Regions from separate parts of the Roseburia sp. AM23-20 genome, predicted to be linked through region 2. Evidence: predicted binding sites of a transcription regulator. Region 2 holds the regulator's gene; each other region holds the start of a gene.
What was found. Region 2 encodes Rex, which represses fermentation and respiration genes when NADH is low (regulators of the CRP and FNR family bind a similar motif). Its sites were predicted from a motif close to ATTGTTAANTANTTAACAAT; they were not measured.
Positions count from the first base shown of each region.

Region 1: DW650_RS00305 (iron-sulfur cluster assembly scaffold protein) is a predicted target of Rex. The motif match lies at 5,171-5,190, and genes of this name have one in related genera.
Region 3: DW650_RS14705 (enoyl-CoA hydratase-related protein) is a predicted target of Rex. The motif match lies at 2,390-2,409, and genes of this name have one in related genera.

Region 1 covers NZ_QRHS01000001.1:63,552-70,280, reverse strand. The annotation lists gene DW650_RS00335 (YhgE/Pip domain-containing protein) at 1-227, opposite strand, end outside; gene DW650_RS00330 (hypothetical protein) at 342-794, opposite strand; gene DW650_RS00325 (Y-family DNA polymerase) at 791-2,320, opposite strand; gene DW650_RS00320 (HI0074 family nucleotidyltransferase substrate-binding subunit) at 2,567-3,001, opposite strand; gene DW650_RS00315 (nucleotidyltransferase family protein) at 2,982-3,263, opposite strand; gene DW650_RS00310 (GGGtGRT protein) at 3,408-4,418, opposite strand; gene DW650_RS00305 (iron-sulfur cluster assembly scaffold protein) at 4,437-5,129, opposite strand; gene DW650_RS00300 (YARHG domain-containing protein) at 5,277-6,729, opposite strand, start outside.
Region 2 covers NZ_QRHS01000001.1:266,691-273,419, forward strand. The annotation lists gene DW650_RS01230 (NAD(P)H-hydrate dehydratase) at 1-1,130, opposite strand, end outside; gene DW650_RS01235 (redox-sensing transcriptional repressor Rex) at 1,217-1,870, opposite strand; gene abc-f (ribosomal protection-like ABC-F family protein) at 1,996-3,933, opposite strand; gene DW650_RS01245 (NADP-dependent isocitrate dehydrogenase) at 3,930-5,141, opposite strand; gene DW650_RS01250 (GntR family transcriptional regulator) at 5,156-5,815, opposite strand; gene DW650_RS01255 (isopropylmalate/homocitrate/citramalate synthase) at 5,826-6,729, opposite strand, start outside.
Region 3 covers NZ_QRHS01000021.1:28,659-35,387, forward strand. The annotation lists gene DW650_RS14695 (A/G-specific adenine glycosylase) at 1-1,007, opposite strand, end outside; gene DW650_RS14700 (pyridoxal phosphate-dependent aminotransferase) at 1,074-2,252, opposite strand; gene DW650_RS14705 (enoyl-CoA hydratase-related protein) at 2,432-3,235, shown strand; gene DW650_RS14710 (response regulator transcription factor) at 3,306-4,898, opposite strand; gene DW650_RS14715 (sensor histidine kinase) at 4,912-6,669, opposite strand.

The DNA.
Region 1 (6,729 bases), 200 kb from region 2:
TCACCCATATTCACAGTGGTTCCATCATCCATCTGATATCCTGCATCTTCCGTAGCTACCGCAATTTTGATATTTTTTGTATTCGCATACGGATCCCAGTTCGAGTAAATATTAAACCATGCATATAGCGATGGTATGATACAAAGACCTATTGCGATTATCAGTGCAAAAGGATTGCGCACCAGTCTCTTCATATCCCCGCTAAAAATATGCCATATATTTTTCATGCCTCACAAGCTCCTTAACTTTTCCATATTCTTCTTCAATAGCGCAAAAGTCCCTATTATCGGGAAATTATACCATCCGGAATATCGATTGTCAAATTTACCGCTCTTATCCCTTCACTCTGCATCTTTAAATATTTCACCGTCTATTTCAAAAATAAATTGCAGGGGAACTTCCGTTCTATCCTCAAATATAAGTCTGTGATGACAGGTATCTATTTTCCGCACTCTGCCACAGTGTGTAACATAGGCCCCGCCGTCTTTCTTTTCATCCGGCACAAAATAAGTAAGCGTAATCTCCGGTTTTTCCGTAAAATGTTCCAGTAAACAGCGCATTTTTTCATCAAGCTGTTCTTTTTTATCCTCATCAAGTTCTAAAAAATCTTCTGTCCGTCTTGCCGTCTCACGGATTGAATCCTCATGTCCTGTCAGTGCTGCAAAAGGAGAAAATTGCGCTGCTCTGTCTAACAATGCCATCTGCGGATGTTTTACAGAAACATGGTGTGGCAGATGGATGATATCATCATATTTGTGTGTTTCTTTTTCTTTAAACAGATTTTGTTCCCTCATGCTTTGTGTCCCCCGATCTGCCTGTTACGTTCTATGCTTGTAGCGCCTTCCTGAAGATTCATCCCCTTTAACATGGCATTTTTCCCATATTTCTTTTTTACACTGAGAACTGCCTCCTGAAGTTTTCTCTCTTTTTCCATTTTTTCCTTTTCCGCCTGCTTTTTTTCTTCTAATGCCGCATAATCCGTAAACAGATCCAACTGTTCAAATGTATCATCCTGTCTTGCTGAAGTTTCATCCGACAGCCTGCAGGCGACAACATAAATCCGGCGGATCAGAAGATCTGGATCTACGATACGGTCATATAACTCCATAACAGCATCCATAATCTGTTTGGTCGATGAAGTCCGGCTTTTCAGATTGATCGTACCGTGAGCGTGTTTTGGCACTTTTCTTCCATAACGGTCAATGGTCACTTCCCCATGATATGCATTTTTACGCTTCGGATCAGTCAGATTATCGATATCATAACCGATGGTAAGTACCATCTGATCTGTAACCAGATGTTTGTCCACAAGATCCAGTACAAGCAGATCCGTCATTTCCCGGACGATCAGCTTTCCCTTTTCAAATTCATATGGACACTGTAATACCTGCCCGGAACTAATGCTGTTTGTCTCCGGCTTGTACGCCTTGATCAGATCGATCGTGGTCGGCTCATACCCCCATGCATGATCGATCAGAAGTTCTGCATTGATGCCAAACATCCTGTATAGCAGATCTTCGTTATAAAAATCCTGTTCCCTCCCCAATGAACAGCGGGCAACATCTCCCATTGTATACAGTCCTGCCGCCTCTAATTTTTTCCGGTATCCACCGCCAACCCTCCAGAAATCTGTCAGCGGTCTGTGATCCCACAGCAGCCGGCGGTAACTCATCTCATCAAGCTCTGCGATCCGCACTCCATTTGCATCCGGTGTCACATGTTTTGCAACAACATCCATCGCAACCTTGCACAGATAAAGATTCGTACCGATACCGGCGGTTGCCGTAACACCGGTTTCTTTTAAAACATCCTGAATCATTTTCTCTGCAAGCTCCCTTGCACTCATCTGATATGTTTTCAGATAATGCGTTACATCCATAAATACTTCATCCACGGAATAAACATGCATATCTTCCGGTGCTACATATTTTAAATAAATATCATAGATCCGGTTACTTTCTTCCATATAAAGCGCCATGCGCGGTGGTGCTGTAATATAAGTCAGTTCCAGTGCCGGATTATTTTTCAGTTCCTTGTCATCTGCTGATTTTCCTGTAAACATTCCACCGGCAATCCGGCTTCTCCGCTCCTTATTGACCTGTTTTACTTTCTGCACCACTTCAAATAATCTTGCACGTCCCGGAATACCGTATGCCTTTAATGACGGTGATACCGCAAGGCAGATCGTTTTCTCCGTTCTGCTCTCGTCTGCCACGACAAGATTTGTCGTCAGCGGATCATATCCTAATTTTACACATTCTACAGATGCATAAAAAGATTTCAGATCGATTGCAATATAAATATGGGATGAATCATTCATGTCCGGACGCCGCCTCTCTTTCTGCTTCTGGTTATAGATATTATTATAGCAGAAAATATGTTCGATTATCACCCTGTTTTGGAAAAAATTGAAAATATCGGACTATATTAAAATAATGGTACTGATTCTAATAAATCATCCAAAAATAGCCACCTGGATAGTTAGTCCAAATGGCTTATAAAAAATATATCACTTTAATCTATAGATAATCTTTTTCTACAAAATACCCCTCTTCGAAACGTCCTATCAGGCTTTAAAACTGTCTTCTTCCTGCATTCCCTTTTCAAAATACTCTTCTGCTATCATTTTAAATTTATAAAAAACATCATAATACACTGTTGTTATCTTTTCAAAATTTTCTCTTGCAACTGCACCATCATAATCATGAGCAAGCAGATTTCTTGTTCTCAACATTTGCAGCCAAACATCATCATCAATCAATTTGTTTGAAAATGCCGCCTGTAAATTCGCTCTTGGCGATCCAAGCGCTATATCATTAATACCCAATACTTTGACTAAAATATCCTTCATCACTTTCCATGATAAATCAAATGTTAAATTATAATTTTGAGCAGTACCTTCTAACACAAAATCAGCATCCGGGTCTGCTGTTTTACTTTTTTTTAAATTATTCAAACTTCTGCAAAAATTTTTATATCTGTTAATATATTTGTTTTCCATACTTTGCGATATCCTCCAAAAGATACTGGTTTCGAATTGTTTTATATTCCAAAATATCTATCTTACGTAAAGTTTCTATTTTTTCTAGATCCTGTTCAAGTTTATCCATATCCACATCACCATAAACTACAAAATCAATATCACTATATGGAGTTGCTGTATCTGTTGCGAATGAACCTATAAGAACCAATTTTTTTACACCATTTTTTTTACATATTTCTGCAACTTTTGTAATTAATATATTTACGGGCATTACATTCATGATTCTAAACTAACCCTCCCGTTTCTCAAAACATTTAGAATTCTGATAAAAGTATAAATCATATTCAAATAAATTTATACAGAAAAAGAAACGGGATTCTTGCAAATACAAAAATCTCGTTTCTTTCTATGCTTTAAATTTATCTTAGAACTTACCAGCCTTATGAGCTTCCTCAACGGAAACTGCAACAGCAACTGTAGCACCAACCATAGGGTTGTTACCCATTCCGATCAGACCCATCATCTCAACGTGAGCCGGTACGGAAGAAGAACCTGCGAACTGTGCATCAGAGTGCATACGTCCCATGGTATCTGTCATACCGTAGGAAGCAGGACCTGCTGCCATGTTGTCCGGGTGAAGTGTACGTCCTGTACCACCGCCGGAAGCAACTGAGAAGTATTTCTTACCCTGCTCGATACATTCTTTTTTGTATGTACCTGCAACCGGATGCTGGAAACGTGTTGGGTTTGTAGAGTTACCAGTGATGGAAACACCTACGTTCTCATGATGCATGATCGCAACACCTTCCTGAACGTCATCTGCACCATAGCATTTTACAGTTGCACGAAGTCCGTTAGAATATGCTTTCTCATATACAACATTTAATTTTGCAGCTTTGTAATCATACTGTGTTTCAACAAATGTAAATCCGTTGATACGGGAGATGATCTGTGCAGCATCTTTTCCAAGTCCGTTTAAGATAACACGTAATGGTTTCTGACGTACTTTGTTTGCTTTCTCAGCGATACCGATCGCACCCTCAGCAGCTGCGAATGACTCATGTCCTGCTAAGAAGCAGAAGCACTCTGTCTCTTCCTCTAATAACATTTTACCAAGGTTACCATGTCCAAGACCTACTTTTCTGTGGTCTGCAACAGAACCCGGAATACAGAATGCCTGAAGTCCCTCACCGATTGCTGCAGCAGCATCAGCAGCTCTTGTACATCCTTTTTTGATTGCGATTGCAGCACCTACAGTGTAAGCCCAGCAAGCGTTCTCAAAACAGATTGGCTGGATTTTCTTTACCTGATCATATACATCAAGTCCAGCATCTTTTGTAATTTTTTCAGCTTCTTCAATAGAGCTGATACCATAGCTGTTTAACACAGCGTTGATCTGGTCAATTCTTCTTTCATATCCTTCAAATAATGCCATTTTCGTCCGTCTCCTTTCCTACTCTTCTCTCGGGTCGATGATTTTAACAGCATCTGCCACACGGCCGTACTGTCCTTTTGCTTTTTCCCATGCAGTGTTAGGATCATCGCCTTTTTTAATGAAGTCAGTCATTTTTCCAAGAGAAACGAACTGATATCCGATAACTTCGTTATTCTCATCAAGAGCAATACCGGTTACATAACCTTCTGCCATCTCTAAGTAACGAACACCTTTCTCTTTGGTAGCGTACATTGTACCAACCTGGGAACGAAGTCCTTTACCTAAATCCTCAAGACCAGCACCGATTGCAAGACCGTCATCAGAGAATGCACTCTGTGTACGACCATAAACGATCTGTAAGAATAACTCTCTCATTGCTGTATTGATTGCATCACAAACAAGGTCTGTGTTTAATGCTTCAAGAATTGTTTTGCCCTGTAATACCTCTGCTGCCATAGCTGCGGAATGTGTCATACCAGAGCATCCGATTGTCTCAACTAAAGCTTCTTCGATTACACCATTTTTTACATTTAATGAAAGCTTGCAGGCACCCTGCTGAGGAGCACACCAGCCAACACCGTGTGTAAAACCTGAAATATCTTCAATTTTTTTAGAATGAACCCATTTGCCTTCTTCCGGAATTGGAGCTGGTTCATGTTTTGCGCCCTTTGCTACAGGACACATGTTTTCGACTTCCTTAGTGTAAATCATTTTAAGACTCCTTTCACTTAATAGAACTGTATGTATCAGACTTTGTTATACATTTAACATACCTTACTTATTTTCGCACATTTTGTTGAAATCTACAAGTCCTAATCGAAAAAAATTATCTTTATTCCGTGTATTTGTTTTTATACACTAGTCAAAGTAATTTAACTCCGAAAAAACTTCCGTGCCGGGTCTGCCGACGTTGCTGACATTTTCACCATCCACATGGATGTACCCTTCTGTTCCGTCTTTTGCACGCACATAGATCCATTCCTTTGCATCAGAGCTGATAAAGAACACATCCTGCCCGGACGAAACCGTTACCTGTTCCGAATTCTGATCCATAGCTTTCCACAACGGAAGATCCACATATAATCTGTGCGGTGTGAAATACTTGTATTGATGCATACCGCCATCCATATATTCCAGTTTCCGTGCATTGCTGTCATACCACCAGTATCCATTAAGATATGCGGTTTCAAGAATATCTGTACGGATTGTTCCATTGATTCCGTTTTGCCCGGTAAAACCATTGATTCCGCCATTCTGCTCCTTAAAAGGGAAACCATCCACTTCCCCGATAAACGCCAGCGCACTTCCGTCATACCGGTAAAAATAAGTCGCATAATCGGCACTTGGTCCATCGTCTAATACCGCGATTTCCAGAGAATTATCATATTCATCCATGTCTGTAACATAAAAGCTTTCCGTTTCTGGTGTCACCATAGCTGCATATTCACACAGTTCATATGCTGTTCCATTAACCGTAAGGACACAGGAATAACCTGAATAATCACTACTCTCTTTCACATCATAACGGATCTCTTCTTCGCTGCCATCTCCATTAAGATCCACCATAATATTCTGTCCTGTTTTATATTCTTTCGGATACGGATGCTCCTGTTCATATGCTGTTTCAGCTTCCTGTATTACCTTTAAGTTGTCTTTTTCTGTCTGGCTCAGCACAGATTCATCAAATGCATCTGCTTCTTCACTTTTTTCATACCAGGAACATGCATTAAAATAACTCTGCAGATATTCATTGGTAAAACCCCGTCCATGTCTTGCATAGATTTCATTGCGTGCTAACCATAAATCATTGTCCGACATATTGATAAGACTGTCTGCCGAAATTGTCTGTGTCATACTGACCGGAATGATATACTGGTCAGCATCTTTGTGCAGGTTCTGTGTATCAATGACCGCATTCTGTACTACCGTATCTGACTGCTGCATCATCCCTTGATATTCATTTAAAGTATCCTCATTTTCCACATCGCAGCTCACATCCGTAGGCCTCACAACCTCATATAACACTCCATCATCGGTATATCCTAAAATACTTACACCGGCAGCATCCGGATACCATTCCGTGTCTTTGGTAATTCCAAAAAGAAACCCCGTCCCACTTTCTTTCTCATAGGATTTTTTCTGAAAAACAGAAAAACCGGTATCATCTTCTAAAATTACATACTTATCTTCCCAGCTCTCCGGGAACTGCAGCGTGATCTCTTTCCAGATATATTTTTCTTCGGCTGCTTCCATTTTTTCAGACGCACTGCTGTCTATTTCGGATTCTGTTTCATCTGTATCTGAAATTCCT
Region 2 (6,729 bases):
ACTGCCGGGATTTTAAAATTTTTCCAGATATCTGCCTCTGGTAAGTCATTCTGCTCTGCTATCAGATTTAACGCATCCGCATCAAAAAGAATTGCTTTCTTTTCCTGTGACGTTCCATATTCTAACACAAAATTTAATATCTGTGCAGCAGTTTTTTCTTTCCCAAGCCCGGGACCTGCCACAATGGCATCTGCCCAATCAAAAGCCTCCTGTAATACAGCCTTCCCCGGAGCAGCATTTTTATCATAAGTAGTAAGAACCGCCTCTGGAACACAGCTCTGTAAAATAATCCTGTTTTCTTCCGGCGTCAGCACACGCACCAGACCGCATCCTGTGGCGTAAGCAGCTTTTGCAGATAAAACTGCCGCCCCTGCCATATTGACACTTCCTGCGATCAGCAAAAGTTTTCCATAGCTTCCTTTATTAGAATGACTTTTTCTCTCCGGGAGCAGCAATAAATCTTTCGTTTCCAATGCCATTACTGACGGTGTCTCTCCCAGCCAGCTTTCTTTCGTGATACCGATATCACATACGATCACTCTGCCGGCATATTCATTTCCCGGCCAGAGAATACTGCCTAATTTCGCAAATGCGAATGTGATCGTGATATCTGCACGAAATGCCATACCAAGGACAGCACCTGTACCTGCAGAAATTCCGGATGCAATATCCACTGCCACTTTTTCTCCCGGAAGTGTATTCATACAACATAATATATCTGCATAAGTACCAGTCACGTCTCTCGACAACCCTACACCAAATAGTGCATCTATGACAGTTGTTGGTCTGATCTGTTCCGGTAAATCCGTATAGACAGGAACACCATATGCATTTAAAATATCCTGCTGGATTCTGTTTTGCTCCGAGCAATGATCTTTATTTCCAGCAAAAACAACTGTAACAGTATGTCCCTCCAGAAATAAAAGGCGGGCGATCGCAAGACCATCTCCACCATTATTTCCGCTGCCGCATACGATAAGAACTTCTGAGAGATCGACTTTTTGCTTATGGAGTTCATTTACAAATGTTATTGCTGCACGCTCCATCAGAAGAAGTCCCGGAACCTTAAAATGTGAAACGGTATTTGCGTCATATTTTTGCATTTCCCTGCTGTTTACAAGATACTTCATGATAATAAGCCCCCTGTTATAAGCAAAAAACGCCGCACAAAGATCTGTGCGGCAGCTAATTGCTTCCTGAATTTATGGCACCCTTTTCAGTTACCGTTTTTTTCTGCTTTTTTGTTTCTGACAATGTTGTAAGATAACTGCATCAAACTGTCGGAAAGATGTACATTCTCTACAACAACATTTTTATCAATGAGCTCCAGGTCTACATGCGCAAAATTCCAGATTGCGCGGATTCCAAGTCCGACTAGTCTGTTTGCAATGGCATCAGCCTTTTCCTTTGGCATAGTAAGCGCCGCAATATCCACCTGATTTTCTGCACAGAAACTCTCTAATTCATCCAGCATGCGGATTTTGATTCCACGCACGGTCACACCGTCCAATGCAGGATTTACATCAAACAGTCCTATGATCACAAAACCAAGTTTTTCAAATTTCACATAGTTTGTAAGTGCCTGTCCAAGATTACCTGCACCCACCACAATAATATTGTGTCTTTCATTTAAACCTAATATCTTACCGATTTCCTCATATAAAAACTTTACATTATAACCATAACCCTGCTGGCCAAAACCACCAAAATTATTCAGATCCTGTCTGATCTGGGATGCAGTCACATTCATTCGTTTACTCAGATCATTGGATGATATACGTTCTACACCGGCATCTAAGAGTTCTCCGAGGTAGCGGTAATAACGCGGCATTCTCCGGATAACTGCCTGTGATATTTCTTTTTCCTGCACAAAAGGTTCCACCTTTCTTACGTTCTCTTGTTTATTATAGTGATTTCCCCTGTGTCTGTCAATGTGTGAAAAATTTAACTATCTTTTTTTCAATAAGATGTTTTCTGTTTTATCAGGAAATATCATCAATCAGTTTCATCTAACTGCATTGACAGCTCTTCCCAGGTTTCATAGCAAGTTTCCAGTCGTTCCCTGCACTCCTGCTGTCTTGCTGCAAGCTCATTTAATTTTGCGGAATTAACTGCGTTTTCCGGCTTTGCACATTCTTCATCGATCATGCTTATTTCACTTTCAAGTGCGGCAATCTCTTCCTCGGCTTTTTTTAAACTGTTTTCAATTTTACGAATCCTTGCCTGCTCTGCTTTTTGTGCCTGCCAGTCGAGCTTATTAACGGCATCATCCTGTTTCTTAGGCTGCACATCTGAAGTTTCTGGCTGTTTCACATACAACTGCGTCATAATATCATGTTTTTCCAGATAATAATCATAGTTTCCGATATAATTTACAATTGTTTCACCTGTCAGCTCCAGGATTCTTGTTGCTGTCTGATTGATAAAATAGCGGTCATGTGAAACAAAAAATACCGTTCCTGTATACTGGTTTAATGCAGATTCCAAAATTTCCTTGGATGTAATGTCCAGATGGTTTGTCGGCTCATCTAAAATAAGAAAATTAGCATCTGAAAGCATCAGTTTTGCCAGGGAGACACGGCCTCTTTCACCACCGCTTAAATCTGAGATCCGCTTAAACACATCATCATTTGTAAATAAAAAGGCTGCCAGTACATTGCGGATCTTTGTGTTATTCAGCTCTGGATAAGCATCTGAGATCTCTTCAAATATGGTTTTATCCATATGTAAAAGCTGATGTTCCTGATCGTAATATCCAATGTGAACATTCGAACCAAGTGTTACCGTACCACCATCTGCCTGTATCAGATTATTGATGATCTTTAAGATGGTCGTTTTCCCGGTTCCGTTATTGCCGATCAGTGCTACCCGCTCCCCACGTTTAATCTCGAATGAGATATCCGAAAACAATGTAACCGGCGGATATGATTTTGCAAGACCTGACACCGTAAGGACATCATTTCCGCTGACCACATTTGGCTCTAACACGATCTTAATGTCTGTATTGTCCTCAACCGGTTTTTCAATACGTTCTATCTTGTCTAACATCTTTTCGCGGCTCTCCGCACGCTTGATGGATTTTTCACGGTTAAACGATTTTAACTTTGTGATAACTTCTTCCTGATGTCTGATCTCACGCTGCTGATTATAATATTGTTTTAACAGATCTTCACGGACTTTTGCTTTCTTCTTCGCAAAATCCGAGTAATTTCCCTGATATACATACGCTTTATGCTGGAAAATCTCTACAACTTTTGTGACAACGCGATCCAGAAAATAACGGTCATGTGCTACGATCACAACAGCCCCTTTGTAAGCCCGCAGAAAATTCTCAAGCCAGCGGATCGACTCCATATCCAGATGGTTTGTCGGCTCATCTAAAAGTAATACATCCGGCTTTGTGACTAAGAGTTTGCCAAGCGAAACCCTGGTTTTCTGTCCTCCGGACAATTCATTCATCTGTTTTGTTAAATCTTCGTCCGAAAAACCAAGTCCTTTTAAAATACCGGTTACTTCACTCCGGTATGCATATCCGCCCTGCAGTTCAAATTCGTGGCTCAGACGATGATAAACCTCCATCAGTTTTTCCAGTTCCCCACCGGTCTGCTGATTCATTTCTGACTCCATATTGCGGAGTTTCTGTTCCATTTCAAGGATGTCAGCTCTTGCATTAAGAACTTCGTCATAAATGGTTCTGTGCCCCGATACATCCTGATACTGTGCCAGATAACCGATTGTTTTATCTTTTGCAAGGATCACTTCACCGGTATCGGACGTTTCTTCGCCCATAATAATTTTAAGCAGCGTAGACTTGCCGGCACCATTGATGCCGACAATCGCTGCTTTTTCGTTTGCTTCAATATGAAAACTTACATCTTTTAAGATCTCATCTGTTCCAAAAGACTTTGAGATACTCTGACATGACAAAATCATTTTAAACTTTCCTCTAATGTTGTTCTGATTGCCTTGATGAAATTTTCGCTGTTTAATACAACCGGATTCGGATTTGTAGTAATCAGCGCAAGGTCTTTTGTCATTTTACCATCTTCAATGGTCTTTATACAAGCCTTTTCAAGTTTTTCTGCAAAATCAGATAATGCCTGGTTAGAATCAAGTTCTCCACGTTTCTTAAGTGCACCTGTCCATGCAAAAATAGTTGCAACAGAGTTTGTGGATGTCTCCTCACCTTTTAAGTGTTTGTAATAATGGCGCTGTACCGTTCCATGTGCAGCTTCATATTCATAATATCCATCCGGGGAAACTAATACAGAAGTCATCATGGCAAGTGAACCAAATGCACTTGAAACCATATCACTCATGACATCTCCATCATAATTTTTACATGCCCAGATATAACCACCCTCAGACTTCATTACACGTGCAACTGCATCATCGATCAATGTATAAAAATAGGTAATACCTGCTTTTTCAAATTTTTCTTTGTACTCTGCATCAAAGATTTCCTGGAAAATGTCTTTAAAGGTATGATCGTATTTTTTTGAAATCGTATCCTTTGTTGCAAACCACAGATCCTGTTTTGTATCCAGTGCATAATTAAAACAGCTTTTTGCGAAACTTTCAATGGAATTGCAAAGGTTATGCTGTCCCTGAACAACGCCTGCTCCGGTAAAGTTGTGGATCAGTTCTCTCGTCTCTGTACCATCTTCCGCTGTATATACCAGCTCACATTTGCCTGCTCCAGGAATCTTCATCTCAGTTGCTTTATATACATCGCCATATGCATGACGCGCGATCGTGATCGGTTTTTTCCAGTTCTTTACACATGGCTCGATCCCTTTTACAACGATCGGTGCACGGAATACCGTTCCATCTAACATGGCGCGGATCGTACCATTCGGGCTTTTCCACATTTCTTTTAAATTATATTCAGTCATGCGGGCTGCATTTGGTGTGATCGTTGCACATTTTACAGCAACACCGTATTTCTTTGTTGCATTGGCAGAGTCAACGGTAACCTGATCATTTGTCTCATTACGATGCTCTAATCCAAGATCATAATACTCTGTTTTTAAATCAATAAACGGCAGAAGTAATTCATCTTTGATCATTTTCCAGAGGATTCTTGTCATCTCATCTCCGTCCATCTCTACCAGTGGTGTTGTCATTTTGATTTTTTCCATTATGTTCTCCTTTTCTATTGAAATAAATTGTCCCATCCGTAATTGTCCATATTGTGAATGGTGTTCATCATATGCTCATTTGCAAGTTTTTCTGCCAGATTGGCATCATGTTTTTTTAATGCTTCCACAATCTGTCTGTGTTCCTGATTCGATTGCACAGAACGTTTTGGATCTGCAAGTGTGATTTTACGTACACGCTGCACGTAATGATGAAAATCAAGCAGCACATGTTTCAGCTCTTTACTGTCAGAAGCGTTATATAAAATCTCATGGAAACGGTTATCTAATTCCACGACTTGTTCTGAATTTCCTTTTGCTGCATGGAAATCAGACAGATATATATTTTCATCCAGTTCATCTAACTGCTCTTTTGTGATATTGTCCGCAGCCCACTTTGCACACAGTCCCTCCAAACGTGACCGTATCTCGTAAATATCCTGAATATCTTTCTTGGAAATACCTACAACATAAGCACCCTTATTCGGAATGATGGTGACTAATCCTTCCAGTTCAAGCTGGCGGAGCGCCTCACGCACCGGAGTACGGCTGACGCCTAACTCTTCGCCGATATTTTTTTCCTTCAGTTCTTCGTCTGTCGCATATTTTCCGGATAAAATATTCTCACGGATCGTATGGAACACACGGGAACTTAAGGAATAATTATCCTCTCCCATATATGACACCTCATGCTCCTATTGTTACATTTAATTCCTTACAGCATTTTTCAATTTCTTCTACTAATTCCTTATCCGTCAGTACCGTAACACGTCCATCCTCATACTGCTTGTCTACCCAGACTTTTACTTTTTTTACAAGTTCTGAGTTCTTATCGACACTCTTATCTTTCGGAAGATGATAATATGAGTTGATCCAGAGAGCAATTCCTGCAAGACCGGATGTGTTGGAAACAGATACTAATGGCGGTCTGTTTAAGAATTTTCCGGTATCAAAAATATTATAGATCTCCTCATTTTTCAGAAGTCCGTCCGCATGGATTCCAGCTCTTGTAACGTTAAAATTACTGCCGACAAACGGTGTACGGCTCGGCTGCACATATCCAAGCTCTTTTTCAAAATATTCCGCCAGCTCTGTGATCACTGTGGTATCCATACCATCGAGTGTTCCCTTTAACTGTGCATATTCAAAAACCATAGCCTCAAGCGGTGTGTTACCGGTACGCTCTCCGATACCGAACAGGGAGCAGTTGACACCACTGGCTCCATAAAGCCATGCCGTCGTAGAGTTATTAACTGCTTTATAGAAATCATTATGACCATGCCATTCGATCAGTTCAGAAGGTACACCTGCATGTGTGGTCAGACCATAAATGATACCCGGTACACTTCGCGGAATCACAGCACCAGGGAAATTCACTCCATATCCCATAGTATCGCAGGCACGGATCTTGATTGGAATCTTATATTCATCCATCAGCTTCATAAGCTCCACACAGAACGGAATTACAAAACCGTAAATATCAGATCTTGTGATATCCTCCAAATGACAGCGTGGACTGATACCTGTCTCCAAACACTCACGGATGACACTCAGGTAAAGATTCATGACCTCTCTTCTTGTCATTTTCATT
Region 3 (6,729 bases), on a different contig from region 2:
CCTGTCATATGCCATTCTATATGGGAAAAAATATGTTTTGCATCCCCCAACGGCTGAATACGGATCGGTGCATATCCCATCTCTTTTACCAGAGAAAGTACTTCCTCCTGCCCCAGATTTCCCTCAACATTTGGAAGTTCATACAGTCCTGCCAAAAGTCCCTTTCCAGGTCTTTTCCTGATTGCAACCTTTTGATCATCCCTTAAGATCAGAACCGTTTTTTTCTCGATCTTACGCGGTTTCGCCTTGCTTTTAACCGGTATCTGCTCTATCAGTCCCTGTTTTTTTGCCTCACACAGGTTTTCCCACGGACATTCTTCACATAATGGTGCACCGTTTGGCACGCAGACAGTTGCTCCAAGTTCCATAAGTGCCTGATTAAACGCACCGGCAAGGTTTCCGTGATATACCTGTGCCTTCAGATTCTCTGCATCCTCCATCCATGGGAATACATTTTTCTCATTTCTGTCACCAGTCCCATGCATCAGTTCTTCCAGCAATGCTTCCATCTCACTCCGGAAAGACTGTTTCATAATATCCGTATCATCTGCCGAAACGCGTGTTAAAACACGAAGCACATTCCCATCGACTGCCGGAACCGGGATTCCATATGCAATAGACGCAACCGCACCTGCTGTATAATGACCGATTCCTTTCAGTTTCAACAGTTTTTCATAATCTGCCGGAAGTTGTCCACCATAATTTTCCACGACTTCCACAGCAGCTTTCTGCATATTCCGGACACGGTTATAATACCCTAATCCCTCCCAGAGTTTTAAAAGTTCATCCTCCGGGCATACAGAAAGTGCACCTGCATCCGGCAATGCCTTCGTAAAACGTTCAAAATATGATTTTACTGCCTCCACTCTTGTCTGCTGGAGCATGATCTCTGAAACCCACACCCTGTATGGTGTCGGTTTTTCACGCCACGGCAGTATGCGGGCATGGCTTAAAAACCACTTTAATAATGGGGATACCAGTTGCTTTAAGTCGTAATCTTTTAACATGTATCTCTCAAACTTTCTTTTATAATATTCTTCATTTCTGTGCTCATTTTTACACAGTTCAGCACTTTACTTTAAGTCAAACCGGCTGACAAATACTGCGATCTTATCCAAACACTGCCGGATAATGTCTTTGGAATAAGCATAAGAACAGCGGATATAACCCTTTGCACAATTTCCAAATGCATCCCCCGGAATGACTGCTACTTTCTGCTCCTGTAACAGACGGTTACAAAATTCCATACTGGTAAGTCCTGTCTTTTTCACCGATGGAAATACATAAAATGCACCTTCCGGCTCTGTCACATCAAGTCCCATGTTCTGAAATCCGTCCACCATGATCTTTCGTCTCTCATCATATTCCTTCCGCATGACTTCGATCTCTTCGTCACGAACCGGACTTGTCAGTGCTTCAAGGGCTGCCACCTGTGAAGTCGTTCCTGCAGACATGGTTGTAAACTGATGGATCTTATTCATATGGAAAATGACTTCCGCCGGGCCTGCTGCGATACCCATGCGCCATCCTGTCATTGCAAATGCCTTTGAAAAACCATTTAATACCACACAGCGTTCATACATATCCGGCAGTGCTGCAATCGACGCATGCTTTTTGCCGTAAGTCAGCTCTGCATAAATTTCGTCAGTGATCACAAAAATATCATGTGCGATCACAACCTCACGGATTGCCTCTAAATCTTCTTTTTCCATGATCGCTCCGGTAGGATTGTTCGGAAATGAGATCAGCAGAACCTTTGTTTTATCCGTGATCTTTTCTTCCAGTTCTTCTTTTGTCAGACGGAATTTATTTTCTGCTTTTAATGGAATTGAAACCGGAACACCTCCACATAATTCCACACACGGAATGTAGGAAACATAACAAGGCTCCACAACCAGTACTTCATCCCCCGGATCTACCAGTGCACGAAGTGCCAGGTCTATTCCTTCGCTTGCCCCCATTGTGATCAATATCTCATCTTCCCTGTCATAATGAAGTCCGAACTTTTCCAGATATTCTGCAGCTGCCGCACGAAGCTCTACGGTGCCACGGTTGTCCGTATATTTTGTCTCTCCACTTTTTATAGAAGCGATCGCTGCCTTCCTGACATGTTCCGGTGTCGGAAAATCCGGCTCGCCGACACCAAGTGACAATGCTCCCTCCATCGTATTCGCAATATCAAAAAAGTCCTTGATCCCTGAATCCGGCATCTCCTTTACTACCTTAGATAAGTATGATTTGCTTGTGCCCATGGTTTTTCCTCTTTTCTGTATCTTTGTCAAAATATCATACCACCTATCATAGCACTTTTTCTACCGAATTTATAGTGAATTTTTCCCATAATCTATTGACAAATTCTAGGAAAAGCTGTACGCTATTAATAACGTATATTGTTAATTTTTTATCAAACTATTCAGGAGGGTTCCAAACGATGAGCGATTTTAACAATTTAAAACTGGAAGTTGCTGAGGAGATTGCAGTTCTTACAATTTCAAGACCAGCAGCATTAAACGCATTAAACAGCGAGACTTTAGACGAGTTAAACACAGCCTTAACTGAGATCGAGGCAAGAGACGACATCAAAGTTGTAATCTTAACAGGTGGTCCTGACAAGAAAGGCAACGAATTCAAATCTTTCGTAGCAGGCGCTGATATTTCTGAGATGGTAAACTTTACAGCAGCAGAGGCAAGAGCTTTCGGTATGAGAGCTTCCGTACCATTCTTCAAATTAATGAACATGCGTCAGGTAACGATCGCAGCTGTAAATGGTTTTGCACTTGGCGGTGGATGTGAGATCTCCATGGCATGTGATATCCGTATCGCATCTGACAACGCTACTTTCGCACAGCCAGAAACAGGTCTTGGAATCATTCCTGGATTCGGCGGTACACAGAGACTTGCCCGTTTAGTAGGCATGGGACGCGCAAAAGAGATGATCTTTACCTGTGATTCCGTTGATGCAGCAGAAGCTTACCGCATCGGTCTTGTAAACAAAGTAGTTGCTCCGGAAGAGTTAATGAACACAGCAAAAGCTATGGCAAAGAAAATCATCTCCAAAGGAAGCTATGCTGTTTCCGTTGCAAAAGCAGCTATCAACAACGGTTATGATATGGACATCAAGAACGCTGTTGAGATGGAAGCAAACTTATTCGGCGTAACCTGCTCTACCCACGACAAAAAAGAAGGTATGACTGCTTTCTTAGAGAGAAGAGCCGCTGATTTAACAGATTTCTAGGATTTTTCTAAAATATAAAAAGGCATTGGAGCTTAGATGCTTCCAGTGCCTTTTTTGTACTTCTGCTATTTTAATTTTGTAACATGTTCTTCCGGAATTTTGCCGGTGTACAGCCTTTTACCTGTATAAAACGGTTTACAAAATAATCCAGGTCACGATAACCCACATCTTCTGCGATCTGTGCGATCTTCTTATCTGTATGAAGCAAATAGTCTGCTGCCTGTTCCATTCGGTAATTATTTAGGTAGTCTTTGAATGACTGTCCGTATTTTTTTCGAAACAGCTGTCCTAAATATGCACTGTTGACATAATATTTTTCACTCAGACTTTTTAACGTGATATTTGATGCAAAATTTTCTTTCACTTCTTTTTCTACCATACTTAAGACACCTCTGGAAACATTTTTCCGAAGCTGTGAAAGATAGTCTGCATATTCACAGGCAAAACGTGTCAGGTGTGCCTTACTTCCTCTCTTTACCCCGGTCTCAAAGCTGCTTTCACTGATCAGCCTTAAGATTTTTTCCTGATTCACATCATCATCCTGCTCACAGGCAAGATGGATCAGCTGGAACAGAAGATAATTGATATTCAACGTCATTGTCTCACCGCAGATTCCCCTTTTTCCCATTTCTTCATAGAAATATTCCACCGCACTGCGGATTCCGACATGATTGTTCTGCTCAATCATTTTTAACAGCCCATCTAAACTTTCCTTACATAAAACAATACCATCCGGCGATACCTGAACTTCCTCTTCATAATAGTAAATCTGTTTTTTACTCCGGAATCCCTGAAAAGAACGAAGCATACAGGTATTGCCATATGACCTTGCTATATTACTGATGTCCTGTACTTTTTTCCCGACTAACATAATGACCGGCTGATTCATATTATTTTCCAGATACTCACGGAAATGTTCTAAATAATCCTGTTCTGACATCCCTGCTTTCTTTGCAACACGGTCAAAATATAAAAAACAAACATCATAGATTTTTTCATTTACCGATACATCAAACACGCATAAATCGGCATCTTCCTTTAAATATTCCATACACAGATGGTAAAGTTTTCTCTGTGCTACCCTCATTTCCTGATCGGACGTTTTTTCTTCATCAAAAATCTCTTCCATCTGGATTTCCACATAACGTACGCCTTTCGTACATTCCATATGCTCACGGACATATTCAAGATTAAGCTGGTCAAATTTTCCCTGGACAAGTGAAATAATATGTCTTGCCAGATATGCCTGTTTCATTTTTTTATTCTTTTCAATGTCCGACTTCTCCTGACTGCTTAAAGCCATCACCTTGTTTAACATCTTTAACAGGATCTCTCTGTCTACCGGTTTTAAAATATAATCTGTGCACCCATGCTGCATTGCCTGCTGTGCAAATCCAAATTCCGCATATCCACTTAAAACCACAAAACATGCATCAGAAATTGATTCTTTACGGATTTTCTCTAAAAGCTCTAATCCCGTCATCTGCGGCATCTTGATATCTGCAATGATCAGATCTGCTTTTTTCTTCTGTAAAAACTCCAATGCCTCAAGTCCATTTGCAGCCGTCCCTGCAATCTCAAATCCTTCCTGTTCCCAATCAATCAGATGCTTCAGTCCCTCTAAAATGAAGGGCTCATCATCAACCAGTAAAACCTTTAACATTTCCCTAATCCCCCTATACATACTGCAATGGTATCTGTATCAGAACCGTAGTTCCCACACCTTCTTCTCCGTCTAATTGAAACTCTACCTGATTTTCTGTAACCAGTTTAAGACGGACACAGGCATTTAAGATTCCAACTCTTCCATTGCTCTTTAACATTTCAATATTGGCACTATTCATTTTCTTCTCCAGTACTAAAATTTTCTCCTCTTCCATTCCGGTTCCCGTATCCTCAATTTCAATGTAAAGTTTTTCATCCTGTCTGTTTATTCTCACAAATATCCATCCCGGCGATGCTTTACCCTCAATCCCATGTACACAGGCATTTTCAACAAATGTTACAATCGTTAATTTAGGAATCCTGTATGTATCACACCCTTCCTCCACATCAATGCTGTAATTTAATCTGTCCCCAAACCGGTATTTCTGAAGAGCCAGATATGCTTTTACAAATTCGATTTCATCTGTAATGCTTACGGAATCATTTCCCCATTCCACATACTGTCTCTGCATGATGGCAAGTTTTGCCACCATATCTGCTGTCTCATTTTCATTTTTCAGAATACTGTGCATTCGGATACTCTCAAGAACATTAAACAGAAAATGTGGATTGATCTGGCTGTGCAGGGCTAAAAGCTCTGCATTTTTCTGTCCTACTAACATTTCCTGTTCCCGGATCTTATTTTTATATACTGTCTGGATCAGTTCATTCGTCCTGTCTACCATGCGGTTATAATTCCGTATCATGCTGCTGATCTCATCTTTTCCACCCTCATAATACATCGGGATCAAATGATCACTGTCCACGGACTTAAATACCCTGCTGAGTTCTGTGATCCTCTTCGTAAATGACCGGTTAAAAATCTGTACAAAACAAAATGGAAAAAGAGCATTTATCATAACAAGAAGCAGCAATATTGGCATTTCATTTTTAATGCCGTTCCAAAATCCATTCTCTGCTTTTTTTACATAAATCTGCAACTCTGTCCCATAAAAATTGAATGAATGTTTATATGCATCTTTCGTATTTCCCTCTATACTCTGAAATTCATTTCCATAACTTCCATAATTGCCATTAGAAAGAACAATCCGGTCACCCTCACATACCAAAACCTCATTATCATAATTCATGTTTCTGAGTATTCGTATCATACTATTATAATCAAATTCAATTTTCAGATATTTTTCCGTACCAGCATCATAAAAATCCATCTTCTGCAGATAGATGATCCTTCTTTCTTTTGTCATCTTCGAGCTGCTGTCATCATAGACAAAAAAGATTCCCTTGCTTTTTCCACTATCCTTTAAGAGCTGGTACCCCTGTGTCCCTTTTATTTTTTTCAGGCTGTTTACACGTCCGCCATTTACAATGGTATCATTGTCCGTATACAATGTAAAAACCATATTGTTCATTCCTAATGCATTTTCTAACAATGTATTACCAAAAAACTGCTGATAAGCCGAAACATATTCCGCAGAATCCGAATATTTTTTCGACAGAAAATTATTAAAGTCCTTATTTGTATAGATACTGTTTGCGATCTCCCGTACATTTCCAGCCATACTGCTGATACTGTATTCTACCGCATTTGCGATATTTGCCATCTCATGCACTTTGCGTTCCCTGTCAAATTTACCGACCATAAAAATGACTACACTATCCGTAATGATCAATGGAATCAGAACACATAAAATATAAAATATATAAAATTTCTTTTTGATCGTAAGATTATTCATATAATGATCTATCCGATTCAATAATTTTTCCATAAAAATACCCATTCCTGCGCTGTCTTTCACATAACCGAAAGAGAGCAGACACTTTTTTGC